Regions from separate parts of the Ruminococcus sp. RTP21358st1_G6_RTP21358_211008 genome, predicted to be linked through region 1. Evidence: predicted binding sites of a transcription regulator. Region 1 holds the regulator's gene; each other region holds the start of a gene.
The links. Region 1 encodes HrcA, which represses chaperone genes, less so after heat shock. Its sites were predicted from a motif close to TGTTAGCACTCNNNNNNNNNGAGTGCTAACA; they were not measured.
Positions count from the first base shown of each region.

Region 2: a site for HrcA is predicted at 3,046-3,076, ahead of clpB (ATP-dependent chaperone ClpB). Genes of this name have one in related genera too.
Region 3: a site for HrcA is predicted at 1,037-1,067, ahead of AB5Z12_RS00285 (Hsp20/alpha crystallin family protein). Genes of this name have one in related genera too.

Region 1 is NZ_JBDGDM010000010.1:33,565-40,313, forward strand. It holds gene dnaK (molecular chaperone DnaK) at 1-1,628, opposite strand, end outside; gene grpE (nucleotide exchange factor GrpE) at 1,744-2,406, opposite strand; gene hrcA (heat-inducible transcriptional repressor HrcA) at 2,423-3,463, opposite strand; gene AB5Z12_RS05600 (TIGR00730 family Rossman fold protein) at 3,907-4,449, opposite strand; gene AB5Z12_RS05605 (chromate transporter) at 4,542-5,111, opposite strand; gene AB5Z12_RS05610 (chromate transporter) at 5,108-5,683, opposite strand; gene uvrB (excinuclease ABC subunit UvrB) at 5,934-6,749, shown strand, end outside.
Region 2 is NZ_JBDGDM010000055.1:22,282-29,030, forward strand. It holds gene AB5Z12_RS17515 (DUF4250 domain-containing protein) at 1-150, opposite strand, end outside; gene clpB (ATP-dependent chaperone ClpB) at 329-2,911, opposite strand; gene AB5Z12_RS17525 (hypothetical protein) at 3,164-3,415, opposite strand; gene AB5Z12_RS17530 (class I SAM-dependent methyltransferase) at 3,442-4,242, opposite strand; gene AB5Z12_RS17535 (class I SAM-dependent methyltransferase) at 4,239-4,901, opposite strand; gene AB5Z12_RS17540 (AAA family ATPase) at 5,258-5,845, opposite strand; gene AB5Z12_RS17545 (MATE family efflux transporter) at 5,859-6,749, opposite strand, start outside.
Region 3 is NZ_JBDGDM010000001.1:55,967-62,715, reverse strand. It holds gene AB5Z12_RS00290 (ATP-binding protein) at 1-855, shown strand, start outside; gene AB5Z12_RS00285 (Hsp20/alpha crystallin family protein) at 1,201-1,668, shown strand; gene greA (transcription elongation factor GreA) at 2,063-2,545, shown strand; gene lysS (lysine--tRNA ligase) at 2,558-4,600, shown strand; gene AB5Z12_RS00270 (DUF6075 family protein) at 4,839-5,312, shown strand; gene AB5Z12_RS00265 (hypothetical protein) at 5,312-5,488, shown strand; gene AB5Z12_RS00260 (ParA family protein) at 5,512-6,294, shown strand; gene AB5Z12_RS00255 (ParB/RepB/Spo0J family partition protein) at 6,287-6,749, shown strand, end outside.

The DNA.
Region 1 (6,749 bases):
TTTAAGTCAGCCTCTACGGAAGCTTTGTCATTTGCATCCAGTTTATCACCTGCTTCTTTCAGTGCATTCTCAACCTGGAATACCATGGAGTCTGCATTGTTCTTTGTATCAATTGCCTCTTTACGTTTCTTATCCTGAGCTTCGAACTCAGCAGCTTCTTTAACAGCCTTGTCAATATCAGACTCGGACATGTTAGAACCAGCTGTGATTGTAATATGCTGCTCTTTACCTGTTCCAAGATCCTTAGCAGATACATTTACAATACCGTTGGCATCGATATCGAATGTAACCTCAATCTGCGGAACACCACGACGTGCTGGCGGGATTCCATCCAGACGGAACTGTCCAAGGGACTTATTGTCTTTCGCGAACTGACGCTCACCCTGTAATACATTGATATCTACAGCGGTCTGATTATCAGCTGCTGTGGAGAAAATCTGGCTCTTCTTGGTCGGGATTGTTGTATTTCTCTCGATCAGACGTGTTGCAATACCACCCATTGTCTCGATAGACAGGGAAAGTGGAGTAACATCAAGAAGAAGGATGTCACCTGCACCAGCCTCACCTGAAAGCTTACCACCCTGGATAGAAGCACCAAGTGCAACACACTCATCTGGGTTCAGGGCCTTGCTTGGCTCTTTGCCAGTTAACTGTCTTACTTTATCCTGTACAGCCGGGATACGTGTGGAACCACCAACCAGAAGCACCTGTCCAAGATCAGAAGCAGTAAGACCTGCATCAGAAAGTGCACGGCGAACCGGCTCTGCTGTTTTCTCAACAAGATCGTGTGTAAGTTCGTCAAATTTAGCTCTTGTAAGGTTCATATCAAAATGCTTCGGTCCTTCAGCTGTTGCTGTGATGAATGGCAGGTTGATATTGGTTGTTGTTGCGGAAGAAAGCTCTTTCTTAGCTTTCTCAGCAGCTTCTTTCAGTCTCTGAAGAGCCATCTTATCGTTGCTTAAGTCAACGCCCTCTGTTCTCTTGAACTCAGAAAGCATATAGTCTGTAATTCTCTGGTCAAAGTCATCACCACCAAGACGGTTGTTACCAGCTGTTGCCAGAACTTCGATAACTCCATCACCAATCTCAATAATGGAAACATCGAATGTACCACCACCAAGGTCATAAACCATGATCTTCTGCTCTTTCTCATTGTCAAGACCATATGCAAGAGCTGCAGCTGTAGGCTCGTTAATGATACGTTTTACATCAAGACCTGCAATCTTACCAGCATCCTTGGTTGCCTGACGCTGAGCATCATTGAAATATGCCGGAACAGTGATAACTGCTTCTGTAACAGACTCTCCAAGGTATCCTTCAGCGTCTTTTTTCAGTTTCTGAAGAATCATAGCAGAAATTTCCTGTGGGGAATATTTCTTATCGTCGATTGTTACACGGTAATCTGTACCCATCTCTCTCTTGATGGAAGAGATTGTTTTCTCTGCGTTTGTTACTGCCTGACGTTTTGCAGGCTCACCTACCAGACGCTCACCTGTCTTTGTGAATGCTACAACAGATGGTGTTGTTCTGGATCCTTCTGTATTTGCGATAACGGTTGGCTGTCCACCTTCCATAACAGCTACACAGCTGTTTGTTGTGCCTAAGTCAATACCAATGATTTTTCCCATGATAATTTTCCTCCTGTTTAAAAATTCATGGTTGCTGTCCATTACACGAACAGTAACATTTATACTTTGTTTTTAGAAAATGTCGATGAAGTTTGATTCTCCAAGCTGCTCTCTGTCAATTAGCAACTTTTACCATACTGTGTCTTACAACGAAATCCTTGTAAGTATATCCCTTCTGGAATTCCTCTACGACGATGTTCTCGCCAACGGATTCGTCCTCCACATGCATCACTGCATTATGCAGATTCGGATCAAATTCCTTGCCTACAGCTTCGATTGGCTTCACGCCCATCTCATCAAAGGCTGTCATCATCTGCTTATAGATCATCTTCATGCCTTCTGCAAATGGATCATCCTCCGGTGCCTGTGCAAGACCTCTTTCGAAGTTATCCACGATCGGAAGCATTTTTTCAACGATGTCCCTGGCACCGATGATGTACATGCTGGATTTCTCCTTCTCCGTTCTTTTACGGTAGTTATCGAATTCAGCCATGCTGCGCTTCAGTCTGTCTGTAAGCTCCTCGACCTGCTGTTCAAATTTATCTTTCTCTTTTTTCTTCTTGCCGAAGAAAGAAGTTTTTGTCTTGGTTTCCGGTTCCTTCTGAGATTCTGCTTCCTGATCTGGCTGCTCAGTTTCTTCTGTCTGTGCAGGCTCTTCGGAAGTCTCCTCTTCTGCTGTCTGGGCTGTATCTGCTGCCTCTTCTTCGCTTCCGTCTGTTACCGGAATGTCAACTGCTTCTTCCTGTACTTCGGCTTCTTTATTCATTTCTTCTGACACGCTTTCAACCGCCTTTCTAGGTTTTCTTATTTACCATTTCGTCAAGCTGGACTTTTAATTTCTTTAAGCTGTCCACTACATTCTCGTAATCCATTCGCTTGGGACCGATAATTCCAATAGTTCCACGCATTCCATCTCCCAGCTCGTAAGTAGCTGTGACCACACTGCAGTCTTTCATGGTACGTACCGGAACTTCATCCCCGATGTATACCTGAACTCCTGTGTTCTCCGGATCTCCCATTTCCTCACGGACCATATCCGCAAGTTCCTGCTTATCCTCGAAAGTGGAAATCAGCTCACTGGCTCTGGATGTATCTGCAAGCTCTGGATACTTAAATATGTTGGTCGCTCCCGATGTATATACTTTCATATCTTCTTCGTCCACGTGAATCGTAGCTGCAACTGCGTCCAGCACATCTGCAACCACACCGCTGTGGCTACCCGCCTGTTCTTTCAATCTGGCGATCATGCCCAGATTAATATCCTGGATGGGTACGCCGTTCAGGTTCGTGTTAAGAAGAAGATTCAGCTTCAGGATCGTCTGGTCATCCATCTCCTCATCAATATTAATGATCTGGTTCCGAATGACATTACCCTCACATACAACTACGGCAATCAGCTGCCGCTCATTGACTCGTGAAAGCTGAATGAACTTCAGGGTGCTTCCCTTATACTGGGGAACCGCAACCATAGCCGCATAATTGGTATTCGTGGCAAGAACCTTCGCCACCTGCTTAAGCACCTTATCCATCTTATCTGATTTCTCAATCATCAGATCACGGATTTCTGCGATCTCGGCTTCCTTCTCCCTGGTAAGCTCATCTACATAAAGGCGATAGCCTTTATCTGATGGAATTCTTCCGGCTGAGGTGTGGGGCTGTACGATGTAGCCCATATCTGTCAGGTCGGACATCTCATTTCGGATGGTAGCAGAGCTGACATTCAGATCCGGATACTTGGAAATAGTTCTGGAACCTACAGGCTCGCCTGTTTCCATATAAGTTTTGATGATTGCTTTCAGTATTTTCCGTTTGCGCTCATCTAATACTTCATCCATGAAATATCTGCTCCTTCCTGAAAAGCAGACGGTCAAACCTGATTCTGATTTCCGTCTGGCTTCTTCGAATTCCTTTTGTTAGCACTCATTATTTAGGAGTGCTAACATCTATGTTCTTAAGATACACCTCAGTATTCCTTTTGTCAATATTTTTTACAAATTTTTTTCATCTTTTTTGATAGTTTTTACCCTATACTTTACCATTCCGGCTAAATTCTCCTTACTGCAATACCTTTTGGGGTAACAAAGATACTACCAGGTATCTGCCAACGCAGTCTTATGTTTGCTGCCGCATAAATGAAAAAGATGCCTTGAGAAAATTCCCCCTGGCATCTTCTTTCCTGTATACTAATACCGCACATAGGCGATATGTCCATTTTGTAACTGTTCAGTACCTTCACAGTTATATGTTTCACAAAACAGTACCTGCTGAATAGCAGCCTCTATTTTTTATAATTTTCCAGATAGTCAAGAACTGCCGCCGGCTCATCCAGAAAAACTACCAGATCCAGCACGGAAAAATCCATGAATTTCTCCTCTGCTGTGTACTCCAGCAATGCTTTCATCCTGTCATAATATCCGTCAATGTTATACAGCACAATTGGGCGGTCAATACGTTTCAGGCTTTTCAAGGTAAAAATCTCAAAAAATTCCTCGTAAGTACCAATTCCGCCAGGTGCTACGATCGTAGCATCTGATTTTTCTTCCAGAAGTTTTTTGCGCTCTCTCATATTCTCTGTGAAAATAAATTCCGTGCATTTCTCATACAGAACTCCAGGCTGGTCAAAAAATCGGGGAGCAATTCCAAGTATGTAACCATTTTCTGCTGCCACGCCTCTGGCTGCTGCTCCCATCATTCCGGTAGCTCCGCCGCCAAACACCAGACCGTGACCTCTTTTTCCCATTGCTCTTCCAAGCTCTTCTGTTTTTTCATAATAAATGTTTTTAAGCAGTGCACTTGAAGCGCCATATACACATATGTTCAATCTGTTATCCCCCTTATTTTTTCTTCTAAACACAGGTGCAGCCTACCTGCGGCAGCACCATATACGAAAGTCAGCTGGCATATATTTTCCAGTCAGCTTCCGACAGCCGCGCAAAACAACATATTTGCCACACCGCACAAAACCATCACCAGAATGGGATTCATTTTAAATTTTCTTAAAAGCACCAGTGCGGCAGTAAAGAACACCACCATTCGAATGCATATGTTTTCCCGAAACAGTTCCAGTGCACCATTTATAAAAAAGGATGATACTAAAATGGTGACTCCTGCCTTGGCGATCATGGCCACAACCGCCGGGCGAAGGGATGTAAGAGTTCCCTGGAGAAGGGACATTTTCCGGTATTTCGTGTAAATATATGCCAGCAGGGTTACAATTATACAGGAGGGTAAAATACAGCCAAGAGTAGCCACCACTGCGCCACCAGGACCAGCAATCCTGGTTCCTACAAAGGTTGCGGAGTTTACTGCAATAGGACCAGGAGTCATCTCTGCAATGGTCACAAGATCCGAAAAAGTTTCCATAGAAAGCCAGCCATGCATAGTCACTACCTGTTCCTGTATAAGAGGCATTGCTGCATATCCACCTCCAAAGCTTAATGCACCAATCTGAAGGAAGCTGAAAAAGAGCTGAAGATAAATCATTTTTTGCTGCCCTCCTTCACAAGTGTACGCGCAAATCCAAATACAGCCACAATAAGTATTATATAAATAATGTTCACCTTCAGAAAATAGCTTGCACAAAAACTGATGACCATAATAATCACATTTACCCAGTCTTTTGACTTCGCCACGTTTTTCCCCATGTCGTATACCACGGAAATGATCACAGCACCTACGCCGGCAGTCATGCCTTTCAAAAGAGCTGCTATATAATAATTAGAGCAGAATGCATCATAAAACAAGGAAATCAGGGACAGGATCACCATTGGCGGAATAATAGCCCCCAGAACCGACAGCAGCATTCCCGGTATTCCCCCAAGCTTGTATCCCACCACAATTGCTCCGTTTACCGCGATTGCTCCTGGAGATGACTGTGCGATTGCCACCAGATCCAGCATTTCTTCCTCATCGATCCAGTGATATTGATCCACAAATTTCTCTTTCAATAAAGTAACGATCACATATCCGCCGCCAAAAGTAAACGTACTAAGATATAACGAGGCAAAAAAAAGCTTTCTCAGCACATATCTTTTATTCTTTTGTTTTTCTTCCATTTCCGGCACTCCTAATAATTCTGCATGATTTCTGTGCATCGCGAAGCGTGTTACTGGTCAGGTCATGAACAATCACGCTTTTCTTTTTTAAGATAACGCACTATAGGTATGTCTGTCAATTAAAGTTTTGGAATGCTTCTGGCATTTCAGAAGGCAGAACAAATATTCGATTCTGCTGTACTTTTATAAAAAAGGATGCTATACTGAAAACAGTTAAAGCGTGTTTGATTTTATAAAAGAAAGGACTCATATGGATCATTTTGAATTACATTCCGAGTATAAACCAACCGGCGATCAGCCACAGGCTATTGAGAAACTGGTAAAGGGATTTAAAGAGGGAAATCAGTTTGAGACGCTGCTTGGTGTCACCGGCTCTGGTAAAACTTTTACTATGGCAAACGTTATTCAGGCGCTGAATAAGCCTACTCTGATCCTGGCCCATAATAAAACTCTGGCAGCACAGTTATACGGTGAGTTTAAGGAATTCTTCCCGGAGAATGCGGTGGAGTATTTTGTCTCCTATTACGATTATTACCAGCCAGAAGCATATGTGCCTTCTTCTGACACTTATATTGCCAAGGACTCTGCGATCAATGATGAAATTGACAAGCTCCGTCTTTCTGCCACTGCCGCCATGTCAGAGCGAAAAGATGTTATTATCATCTCTTCTGTGTCCTGTATCTATGGATTGGGTTCTCCTCAGGAATTTCAGGACATGATGATTTCCCTGCGTCCTGGCATGACTAAGGATCGTGATGAGGTTATCCGGGAGCTGATCGACATTCAGTACACCCGAAATGAAATGGACTTCCACCGAAGTACCTTCCGCGTCCGTGGCGACACTCTGGAGATTTTTCCGGCTAACAGCTCAGATACCGCTGTCAGAGTGGAGTTTTTCGGAGATGAGATTGACCGTATCTCTGAGATTGATGTGCTCACCGGAGAAATCAAATGCCAGCTTGCGCACATCGGTATTTTCCCTGCTTCCCATTATGTAGTACCAGCGGAGCAGATTCAGAAAGCAGCCATTGCCATTGAAGAGGAATTAAAAGAACGGGTAGACTAC
Region 2 (6,749 bases), on a different contig from region 1:
GTCGTAGTGGTAGTCGATGGAATCCATCTTATCCAACAGAGATTCCCTGTTCAGTCCGCGGCAGGTACACAGTGCTTCCAGAGAATCGTAATAATCCCGAAGCTGGGTATTTACATAACTAAGCAAAATCATAGGATCTTTTGGTATCATAAGACTTGGACTCCTTTTCTTTTCCTTTACTTGTTACTGTTCACTCCGTTCACAGTAACGCGCTTCGCGATGCACAGAAATCATGCATTCGCATGATTTCGCGCCGCAATTCTCGGGTTTTCTGTGAACTTTGTTCACAAAAAACGCCTCGCGGAACGTTACCAGTGAACAGTAACCTTTACTTCACTTTAACCACATACTCTCCATTCTCCACATCCAGTACCAGTGTATCGCCGGTATGGACTTCGCCTGAAAGGATTTTTCTGGCAGTCAGTGTCTCTACATATTTCTGAAGATAACGCTTCAGAGGTCTTGCACCGTAGACAGGATCGTAACCATTGTCAATGACATCCTTCTTGGCTGCATCTGTCAGTTCAAGGGAAAGCTCCTGGTCGGCAAGCCGGTCATTCAGCTCTTTTACCATCAGATCAACGATACTACCAATATTATCTTTTGTCAATGGCTTAAACAGAATGATCTCATCCAGACGGTTCAGGAATTCCGGACGGAAATGTCCGCGCAGATCATCCATAACCTCTTTCTGTGCTTCTTCCTTGATTTCTCCATTTTCATCAATACCATCCAGCAGATAAGGAGATCCGATATTGGAGGTCATGATCAGAATTGTATTCTTGAAGTCTACAGTACGTCCCTGGGAATCGGTAATACGACCATCATCCAGTACCTGCAGAAGTACATTGAATACATCTGGATGTGCCTTCTCAATCTCATCGAAAAGTACAACGCTGTACGGTTTCCGACGAACAGCCTCTGTAAGCTGTCCGCCTTCCTCGTATCCAACATATCCCGGAGGAGCTCCGATCAGTCTGGATACAGAGTATTTCTCCATGTACTCGCTCATGTCGATACGAACCATATTCTGCTCATCATCGAAAAGAGTCTGTGCAAGGGTTTTGGCAAGCTCTGTTTTACCAACACCGGTTGGTCCAAGGAACAGGAAAGAACCGATTGGTTTGGTCGGATCTTTGATTCCTGCTTTGGAGCGAAGGATGGCATCGGTTACACGGCGTACACCCTCGTCCTGACCGATAACACGTTTGTGGAGCTCATCTTCCAGATGAAGCAGTTTGGCACGCTCTCCCTCTGTCAGCCTTGCTACCGGAATGCCGGTCCAACGGGAAATGATCCTTGCGATCTCATCGTCTGTTACTACTTCGTGGACAAGGCTTCTGTCGCTCTCTTTTGTATTGCGCTCTTCGATTTCCAGCTGCTGCTGTAATTTCGGCAGCTCGCCATACTGCAATTCGGAAGCTTTCTCCAGATCATAGTTCTGTCTTGCGATCTGGATCTGTTTGTTCATATCCTCAATCTGTTCACGAAGCTTCTGAAGCTTCTCTACAGAATGTTTCTCGTTCTCCCACTGAGCCTTCTGGGTGTTGAAAGAATCCTGCATTTCCGCAAGCTCCTTCTGAAGCTCTTCCAGACGCTCTTTACTTAAATTATCGGTCTCCTTCTTCAGAGACAGCTCTTCCATTTTCATCTGATCGATTTTACGGCGCTGCTCATCCAGCTCTGTCGGCATGGAATCCAGCTCTGTCTTGATCAGGGCACAGGCCTCATCTACCAGGTCAATTGCCTTATCCGGAAGAAAACGGTCTGTAATATAACGATGTGAAAGTGTTGCAGCTGCAACAAGTGCGCTATCTGTGATTTTAACACCATGGAATACTTCGTAACGTTCTCTCAGGCCACGAAGGATAGAAATGGTATCTTCCACAGTTGGCTCATCCACCATAACCGGCTGGAAACGACGTTCCAGGGCAGCGTCTTTCTCAATATACTGACGATACTCATCCAGTGTGGTAGCACCGATGCAGTGAAGCTCACCACGGGCAAGCATTGGTTTCAGCATGTTGCTGGCATCCATTGCGCCATCCGTCTTACCTGCACCTACGATCAGATGAAGCTCATCAATAAACAGGATGATCTGACCTTCGCTCTTTTTCACCTCTTCCAGAACTGCTTTCAGACGTTCCTCAAATTCACCACGGTATTTGGCACCTGCTACCAGTGCGCCCATATCCAAGGCAAAAATTTTCTTATCCTTCAGTGCTTCCGGAACATCTCCTGCTACAATTCGCTGTGCAAGACCTTCCACAGCGGCTGTTTTACCAACACCGGGCTCACCGATGAGAACCGGATTGTTCTTGGTCTTACGAGAAAGAATACGGATCACATTCCGGATCTCACTGTCACGTCCGATTACCGGATCCAGTTTCTGGCTTCTTGCCTTTTCCACAAGATCTTCGCCATATTTATTTAAAGTATCATAGGTGGCTTCCGGATTGTCGCTTACTACACGCTGGTTTCCACGTACTGTGGAAAGTGCCTGCAGGAAACGCTCTTTGGTAATGCCAAATTCGCTCCAGATTTTCTTCATACTAGGGCTTGGATATTTCAGCAGGGCCAGGAAAAGATGCTCTACGGATACGTATTCATCTCCCATTGCCTTAGCTTCGTCTTCTGCATTTACAAGTGCCTTATTCAGATATTGTCCAAACCGGAGTTCGCCGCCAGATACTTTGACTTTTGCATCCAGAGCGTTCTTCACTGTGTTCAGAAAATATTCTTTATTTATTTCCATCTTCTCAATCAGTTTGAGAATCAGGCTGTCTTCCTGTGTTAGGAGGGTATATAACAGATGCTCCTGTTCGATTTCCTGGTTGCCATATTCGTAAGCAACCTTCTCCAGATCCTGAACAGCCTGTACGGATTTCTGCGTAAATTTGCTGATGTTCATAGGCTCTCCTCCTTCAGCTGATATTAATATAAAGCGCAGCTTCCGCGGCTCTTTAAAAAAGTAACTCGCAGGGGCTGCGCATTTATAAACATTTATAATGATTTCCTTATTACGGTTATTAATATAGCACCGATTGTTAGCACTGTCAAGAGGTGAGTGCTAATTATTTTGTGGAGATTGTGTGAACGCTACGAGCCATGCAAAATAGCGGTTTAAATCTTGTATTATTTTGTCTGTATCCACGCTGTCCTCCTACCTTATAATTTTCCAATTTGATTTTCGTTTTGTTCCGCCCTGTACCAAATGTCCATAATCCTTTTTTCCAGGTGACATTGTCATCACATTCACACCGAGTTTATGTAACCATTTCACGGATGTACGCGCCAGATAATCCTCCGGATCATCCCCGATCATTGCAATCATTGCACAGTCTGAACCTGTTTTGCATTTCCAGTATGCACCATAAAATCCATCTGATTCCACATCAAAATGTCTTTTCATCATCTGTATCATCTCCTGCTTGTATAATATCAGCCACGTTTCTCCATAACTATTATTTTATTTGAGATGTTCCGAACGATTGGAAACTTTCCTATCACATGATAAATCGGCATAAGCTCTTTCATTCCTTCAATCAGACTGACTTCCTGTCGAACAGAAAATGCCGGTATGATTCTTTGCAGTTCCTTTCCATTCTTAACTCCCCATGTGAATTTTGCATTGCTCCCCTCTATAGATTTTTCTTTCACATGTTTTATAACAAAAGGGGACATGGTTTCAACCATTACGGTTACCTTCTGGAATGATTTCTCAATAATAGAAAACATTTTTCTAATATCCTTTTCACACAAATACATTGTAAGACCTTCGATTATTACCAGAACATTCTCACCATGATAATCGATATCATCTACATAGGATTCATCCATTGCAGACTTTGCAATCTGATATACCGGACCAGTTTCGGTAAGGAACTGACTCCTTATCTTCATCGTTTCTGACAGATCCACATTGTACCAGTGCAGATATTTTCTCTCCATCCGATAACATCTGGTATCCAGTCCACATGCAATATTTATAACAACTGTATTTGCATGCTTCTCCAGATATTGCTTAACCATCCGGTCTAATACGATTGTTCTCGCAATTACGCCATAATTCATGGCTTTATCCTTATCTGCTTTGGAAAAGTTATAGTCCAGCTTCTCCACAAGTTCTACTGCAATCTCATCCTTGATTTTGGCATTTTGCTTTTTTGTTTCTTTTGCTCTTGCATACAAAGTCTGTACCATCGTTTCTGGCACACCTGTCACATTCACTTTTTCTTTCATTGCCTGTCGCCTTCTCCCATAGATTTTCTCACAACACAATGCATCCTCATACCTTTACGGGTTTCAAATTTTTCTACTTCTAACCCTGCTTTTCTGCAGCACTTCATGACCATATCTCTTGTTGGAACCCGGACATCTCCGTGTCCGCATATATTTGCCAGAGGCATTTCCAGTGTATTCATCAGCCATACCAATACTTTATTGTCACTAGTCACATCTCGCAGAATCAATCTTCCATTTGGGCGAAGACATCTTTTCACACTGTCAAAAAATGCCTGTGGATCCGGATAATGATGGAAACTCATAGAACAAATAATTGCATCAAATGAATCGTTTTCAAAAGGAAAATTCTCACAGTCTCCCACAACAAATATTGCATTTGGAATATCTTTCTTTTTTGCCTGTTCAATCATCGCAGGAGTCAGATCCAGTCCTGTATAATGCCGGTCTGGATATTTTTCTGATAATAAAGAAATCATCGGAGCAGGTCCGCAGCCTGCATCCAATAAATCTCTAAATGGCTCCTTCTCTAATTCTTCCAGAATATCCGGATAATCCTTCTTGCACATTTCGTAAATACCAGCATGGTTACTTTCATATCTTCCTGCTGCTTTTGTAAACTCGTTGATTGATAATTTTTTGTATTCTTCGTTTTTCATGCTTTTTTCTCCAATCACACCTGCACCATAAATCAATATTCTCATAGAAATCTGTACTATTTTACATTTCCCAATAAATTATTATCATGCATATTAGTTGCATCTAACTCATATTTTCTAAAAAACCGTGTGAAACAAAATTGGAATCCCACACGGTTTCTTTTCTGCATTCAGTATATCACTTTTATCTGGTTTATCAACCAGTTTTTGTTATTATGTCTCAGTTTCAGAAGAATCCATATTTTTCCATCCATAGCGAAAAATGGAAATCGCCATAGAAACCTCACTGACTATTTCGTCTAATATTCCTGCCCTGGAACCAACAGCAATTTGTAGTAAACAGTATACACCTCCTGTTATTTAATGCATTCCATAATGATCTTCTCACATCTGTCATATCCAAGCTGTGAACTGTTCAGACACAACGTATAATTACTGGCCTTTCCCCATTTATGCTCCGTGTAAAAGTTATAATTTGTCATACGTCTTTTATCTGTGTCTGCCATCATTTTCACTGCTTTCTTCTCATCTACATTATATAAGCGAATGATCCTCTGTGTTTTCTCCGGCATATCCCCATGAATGAATACATTCAGCACATCGTCCCGGTCTTTCAGGATATAATCTGCGTTTCTTCCAATGATCACGCAAGGAGCCTTCTCTGCCAATTCTAAAATAACTTTTCGCTGCGCCTCATGTACCATATCCTCCACAGACTTCCCTGTGATGTCACGCCCTGCAAGTGCATATGCAAACAACCCTTTTTTCGGAGCTAACTCTGCATTTTCCTGAATATACTCCGGTGATAAACCGGACTTTTCTGCAATCTCATTAATAACATTTTTATCATAATAAGCAATTCCCAGCTTCTTCGCGACTTCTTCTCCGATAAAACGTCCACCGCTTCCAAATTCTCTGCTGATTGTAATGATTCTTTTTGCCATTTCCAGTTCCTCCTTAACGCAAAGTATCAACTTTGTTTTTTCTAATCCTCTTTAAAAATACATAGCCTACCAGGCATGCAATTACTTCTGTAATCGGAAATGCCCACCAAATCATTGAAACGCCCACCTGACCATTTCTTACAAACAGTGAAAAGATTCCGGCCAGTGGCAAAATGATAATAAGCTGTCTCAAAAGTGAAATAACCAACGATTCCACACCACCGTCCAGTGCCTGATAAATGCCCTGATAAGCAACATTGATTCCGGCAAACAGGAAGCTTACCGAGATCACTCTCATCGCACCGATAAAATATTCTCTCGACTGTCCCGCATTAAACAGCGTTGCAAATGCTCCGGGGAAAATCTCCGTAATTGCAATTCCAATAATCATTAATGCAACGATATAAATAAGTCCATATTTGATACCATCCTGAATTCTCTTTTTACTTCTCATTCCATAAGCAAATGCAATGATCGGAGTGATTGCATCTCGCAGACCAAATGCAAGGAAGAGAACAAACTGCTGAACTTTATAGAACAATCCATAAGCTGTCTGTGCTGACGGATTGAACTTCAGGATCAGATTCATCACATAAACCATAATAGACATCAGTGCCTGAGCGATAATCGCCGGAAGTCCGATTGCATAGATTTCCTTGATAATTCTGCCATCCGGCTTCATGTATTTTGCCCCATGCTCAAATTCCTTATCTAATTTGATATGAAAGATAAGCAGTAATACTGCGGATGCTACCTGTCCAATTACAGTTGCGTAGGCTGCACCTTTCACTCCCATTTCCGGGCAAGGTCCAATCCCATAGATCATGATCGGATCAAGGATGATATTTATAACTGCTCCAACCACCTGACCGATTGTAGAATAAAGAGAGCGTCCTGTGGCCTG
Region 3 (6,749 bases), on a different contig from region 1:
GGTTCCAATGCATATATGTTGTCCAGTGAGATTGCAACTATGATTTCAGGAAGATATATTCAGATTGAAATGTTGCCGTTGTCTTTTAAGGAATATATGGAGAGTACTGGCAGTATGAATGACAGAGGAATCAAATATGCTGAGTATTTGCAGAATAGTTCATTTCCGTTTACACTGGAATTAAAAAATCAGCCAGATGAGATCAGAGATTATCTGGAAGGAATCTATAATACGATTGTTGTAAAGGATATTATAAACAGAAAAAAAATTACAGATACTATGATGCTTAAGAGTGTCTTAAGATTTGTGTTTGATAATATAGGAAATCCATTGTCATCAAAAAAAATTGCAGATACGATGACCTCAGAAGGGCGAAAAATTGATACAAAAACGGTGGAAAAATATCTAGAGGCTTTTAGCGAGAGTTATATTATATATCAGGCAAAACGTTATAATATAAAGGGAAAACAATATTTAAAAACTCTTGAAAAATATTATATAGTTGATATTGGAATGAGGTATATGCTTTTAGGTTCGAGGCAGGCAGATGCAGGACATGTTCTGGAAAATATAGTCTATCTGGAATTGTTACGTCGAGGATATGAGGTGTATGTTGGAAAAATCGATTCATATGAAGTGGATTTTGTGGCACAGAATAAAAAGGGAACAGTATATTTCCAGGTGGCACTGACTGTACGAGATAAAAATACACTTTTAAGAGAATTAAGGCCATTACAGGCGATACGAGATCATTATCCAAAGATTATCCTAACAATGGATGAAGAACCAGAAGAACAATATGAGGGAATTCGACGTATTAATGCCAGAGACTGGTTATTGGGGATTGTAGACTGAGCAATGCAAATTCATGGTAATAATATATATAAACAGAAGATACATTTGTTGATAGCAGTGAAAGTGCAAGATAAGTTGCAAAAATATGTTGTTCCTTTTTATGCAGTATGTGATGGGGGCTGGATGTCCGGTGGATATCCGTCTAGCACAGACCGTAGCGTTCACAAAATCTTCACAAAATAATTAGCACTCACCTCTTGACAGTGCTAATAATAGGTGCTATATTACAACTAGAACAAAGGAAGGGGATAAAAAGAAAGCAAAAGCGAAAGGCTTTATGAATTCCCTACCACCCGAGTTCCAAGAAACAAGGTAAACAGCATATATAAAAAGGAGAGATGACTTATGTTAATGCCTAGTATTTTTGGAGAGAACTTATTTGATGATTTCTTTAATGATTTTCCATTCTATTATGATGATAAAGCAATGAAAGATACCGAGAAGAAGCTTTATGGCAAGAGAGCCAGCCACGTTATGAAGACTGATATTAAGGAAATGGATAACGGTTATCAGCTGGTAGTCGATCTTCCAGGATTTACCAAAGATGAGATTAAGGCTTCCCTGGAGAATGGCTACCTGACCATCAGCGCTGAGAAAGGTCTGGACAAAGATGAGCAGGAGAAAGAATCCGGTCATTACATCCGCAGGGAGCGTTACGCAGGAGCCTGCAGCAGAAGCTTTTATGTAGGCGAGGATGTTCAGCAGGAGGATATTAAGGCTGAGTTTAAACATGGCATTCTGAAACTGTTTGTTCCGAAGAAAGAAGCGAAACCAGCAGTGGAAGAGAAGAAACACATTGCCATCGAAGGATAACTTTTCCCCTTTCAGAAGCATATTCTGAGAGAATAGCATAATTAAGAAGTAAGATGCCGCAGAATCACGGAAAATGGTGGTTCTGCGGCATCTTTTTTTACATTTGTTCGCTATTTTTCTGTCTTGACAATGCCTGTTGATTTAGCTATAATGGTGAAACTGTGAATATCCTAGTGAATTTGTACCCTTTTGGGTAATGAAATGTCTGCTTCTGCAGGCATTAACAATTATAAAAGTGGACTGTTTGGCGAATGAATGTTATCTGTGGTTGGTATATTTCTGCAGCTTTTTGTTCAGGACTTTTATAGTAATGGAATTTTCCGGGAGAAACAGCATATAAGAAATGTATGATACGGGGCGACAAGCCGCCGGAATGAAAGGGAGTAAGGCTATAATGGAAGAAAAGAAGAACTTACTAACCTATGCAGGACTTAAAAAACTGGAAGAAGAGCTGCATGATTTAAAGGTAGTAAAAAGAAAAGAAGTAGCAGGTAAGATCAAAGAGGCAAGAGAGCAGGGAGACCTGTCCGAGAATGCAGAGTACGATGCAGCTAAAGATGAGCAGAGAGATATCGAAGCGCGTATTGAAGAAATTGAGAAAATCCTGAAGAACGCTGAGGTTGTAGTTGAGGACGAAGTCGATCTTGACAAGATCAGCGTAGGATGTAAAGTAAGAGTACATGACTTCGAGTTTGACGAAGATATAGAACTGAAGCTGGTTGGCTCCACAGAGGCAAACAGCCTGGAAGGCAAGATTTCTAATGAATCTCCTGTAGGAAAGGCTCTTATGGGCGCACACACAGGTGATATTGTAGAAGTAGAGCTGCCATCCGGTATCATGAAGTACAAAGTGCTGGAAATCCAGCGTAATATTTAAGGAGGCACAAAAGTGGCAGAACAGAAGAATCAGGATCTGAATCAGCTTCTGAAAATCCGCCGTGATAAACTGGCAGAGCTTCAGGCGAATGGCAAGGATCCATTTCAGATAACAAAATTTAATCAGACCCATCATTCATTGGAAGTAAAGAACCTTTATGAGGCACACGAAGCAGAGCTGCTGAAGGATCGTACAGAGCCGGATGTAACAGGTCTTGATGAAGAGCAGGCGAAGGAAGTTCAGAAGAACGACTACGAAGAGAGAAGAAGTATTATGGATGCCAGCCCGCTCCATGTGGCAATCGCTGGACGTATGATGTTCAAGAGAGTCATGGGAAAAGCTTCTTTCTGCAATATCCAGGACTTACAGGGAAACATTCAGGTATATGTTGCAAGAGACGCTATCGGAGCAGATTCTTATGCAGACTTTAAGAAATCTGATATCGGCGATATCTTCGGTCTGGAAGGTTTTGCATTTAGAACCAGAACCGGTGAGATTTCTATTCATGCAGAGAAAATGACTCTTTTATCAAAGAGCCTGCAGATCCTTCCGGAGAAATTCCACGGACTGACAGATACAGATATGCGTTATCGTCAGAGATATGTAGATCTGATCATGAACCAGGAGAGCAAGAACGTATTTATCAAGCGCTCTCAGGTCATTAAAGAGATCCGAAACTTCCTTGCTGGCCGTGACTTCATGGAAGTAGAGACTCCAATGCTGGTTTCCAATGCTGGTGGTGCAGCTGCCAGACCATTTGAGACACATTACAATGCACTGAATGAAGATGTTAAGCTTCGTATTTCACTGGAACTTTATCTGAAACGACTGATCGTTGGCGGACTTGAAAGAGTCTACGAGATTGGCCGTGTATTCCGTAATGAGGGTGTTGATACCCGTCATAATCCGGAATTTACACTGATGGAGCTTTACCAGGCATATACAGATTATGAAGGAATGATGGAACTTACGGAATCCATGTTCCGCTATCTGGCAGAGAAGGTCTGCGGTTCCACCAAGATTTCTTACAATGGTATCGAGATTGATCTTGGAAAGCCATTTGAGCGTCTGACCATGAATGATGCGATCAAGAAATATGCAGGAATTGACTTTGACCAGGTTGCAGATGATGAAGCTGCCAAGAAGCTTGCTGCCGAACATCATATCGAGTATGAGGAGCGTCACAAGAAAGGCGATATTATCAATCTCTTCTTCGAAGAATATTGTGAGAAAGAGCTGATTCAGCCTACATTTATTATGGATCACCCAATCGAGATTTCTCCGTTGACTAAGAAGAAACCTTCTGATCCAAACAAGGTAGAGCGTTTTGAGCTTTTCATTAATACATGGGAAATGTGTAACGCATATTCCGAGCTGAATGATCCGATTGATCAGCGCGAACGTTTCAAGGCGCAGGATGCACTTGCAGATGCTGGTGATGAAGAAGCAAACCATACAGATGAAGATTTCCTGAATGCGCTGGAAATCGGTATGCCGCCGACAGGTGGTATTGGATACGGAATCGACCGTCTGGTTATGCTTCTCACCGATAGCCAGGCCATCCGTGACGTACTGCTCTTCCCGACAATGAAGTCCCTGGACGCTAAGAAGGGCGAAGGGAAGGCTGAAAAGGCAGTAGAAAATGCTGCTGTGGCAGAGGAAAAGGTTGCAGAAAAGATTGATTTCTCCAACGTAAAAATCGAACCATTGTTTGAAGAAATGATTGATTTCGATACCTTTGCAAAGGCTGATTTCCGTGCAGTAAAGATTCTGGAATGTGAAGCAGTACCGAAGTCAAAGAAGCTTTTAAAGTTCACTCTGGATGACGGAACAGACCGGAAACGCACGATTTTAAGCGGTATTCACGAGTATTACGAGCCAGAAGATCTGATTGGCAAGACAGCGATTGCAATCGTAAATTTGCCTCCGAGAAAGATGATGGGCATTGATTCCGAGGGTATGCTGATTTCAGCAGTACACGAGGAAGATGGACATGAGGGATTAAATCTTCTCATGGTGAATGACTGGATTCCGGCAGGTGCGAAGTTGTACTAAGAATCAGAAAATCCATAGACTTTTATGAGTTTATCGAGTGTTTGACATCAAATTGACATCAAATTTGTGTCATTCGGTGGACTAATATGGACTGAAAAGGGATGTTTTAGAAATCAGAACCTTTCAAAACTTAATAGTTGAATGCTATTAAAAGGACATTTTCCAATAAAACGGAGAGTGTCCTTTTTCTGTTGTTATGGTCAAAACAAAATCAAAATAACACAAGGAGGGTTCTATTATGACAAGTACAGCGTTAGGAGCAGAAACCAAAAAGGAAGAAAAGATTATTTTTATCAGCGATGCACATGAGAAATTCTACTACGAGAAGTTAAAGGAAGTCCGGTATCAGGATGTTTACCACAAGGCACTCTGCTATTGTCTTGGGATCAGCGATGATACCAGAAGAAATGTTTACAGAATTTATGATTTCAAAACAGGATGCGTAATAACAGAGTGTTTACACGAAGGCTGGCAGACCAGTGGAAGTGTGAGAGTGATCAGAATGGCATTCAATCTGTATTGCAATGGAACACCAAGTGTTTCCGATTATGAAGATGCAGAAGAACAGGTGGACGAGTGCAGGCAGTACACGGTGGAGGAAATATTCTGCTGTGCTTATGCACCATATTTCTGGCAGGCAATTCAGATTCGGTATCCGGAATATGCCACATACAACCATAAGCTGTATGCCTTATTGGGAGGAACAGACTAATGTTAAAAGTCAGATTGATGGGAACAAAGAATGATATTAAGTGGTTCGGAAAGATTTTGCAGAGGAATCCGAAAGTGGAAGTAACGGAGTTTTCCGAGATGTATCCGAATAAGGGAACGAAGAAATTTTACAGGGCGTATGTAGAAGTAAAGAAAAGAAACGTAGCAGAAAAATAGCAGAAAACAAAGGAGAATCTATCATGTGTAAAATAATCGCAATCGCAAACCAAAAAGGTGGTGTGGGCAAGACCACCACAACCAGTAATTTAGGCATAGGATTGGCAAAACAGGGCAAGAAAGTCCTGCTGATTGATGCCGATGCACAGGGCAGTCTGACAGACAGTCTTGGCTTCACAGAGCCGGACAAGCTAGAGGAAACACTTGCAACAGCACTTGGCAATATCATCAATGATGAAGATATGGAAGCGGATTATGGTATCCTGAAACACAAAGAGGGAATTGACCTGATGCCGGGAAACATTGAGCTTTCCGGTCTGGAAGTATCACTTGTAAATGTGATGAGCAGAGAGCTTGTGATGCGTTCCTACATAGAGCTGGTAAAGGATAATTATGATTATATTCTGATTGACTGTATGCCCTCTCTCGGCATGATTACTATAAACGCTTTTGCCTGTGCGGACAGTATTCTGATTCCAGTGCAGGCGGCATATCTTCCGGCAAAAGGGTTGCAGCAGCTTATTAAGACCATAGGAAAGGTCAGGAGACAGATTAACCCGAAGCTGATGATTGAGGGGATTCTGCTGACAATGGTGGATGCTCGAACCAATTATGCAAAGGACATTACTGCATTACTGGTGGAGAATTACGGTAGCAAGGTGCGGATATTTGAAAACAGTATTCCCATTTCCGTCCGTGCGGCAGAGATTTCCGCAGAGGGTGTCAGTATCTACGAACATGATCCGAAAGGCAAAGTAGCCGCTGCTTATCAGTCTTTGACGGAGGAGGTGCTTGGGAATGAGTAAAGCAGGAAGTGCCGCAAAGGTAAAATTAAGCAGTTATGATGATTTATTTGGAAATGCAGAAGAAAAGACAGGGAGCGAAGAGCAGATTATCAGAGCCAAGCTCACGGATTTGCATGAGTTTAGAAATCATCCGTTCCGTGTACTGGACGATGAAAAAATGGAAGAAACAACGGAAAGCATCAGTAAGTATGGGGTGCTCGTACCGGGAATTGCAAGACCGAGGGCAGAGGGTGGCTATGAAATCATAGCCGGACACCGCAGAAAACGAGGTTCAGAACGGGCAGGAAAAGAGGATATGCCTGTGATAGTCCGCAATTATACAGACGATGAAGCTACGATTATCATGGTGGATTCCAACATTCAGCGTGAGGACATTCTGCCAAGTGAGAAGGCGAAAGCTTATGCCATGAAATACGAGGCTATGAAGCATCAGGGCAGAAAAGGAAACGGAAATA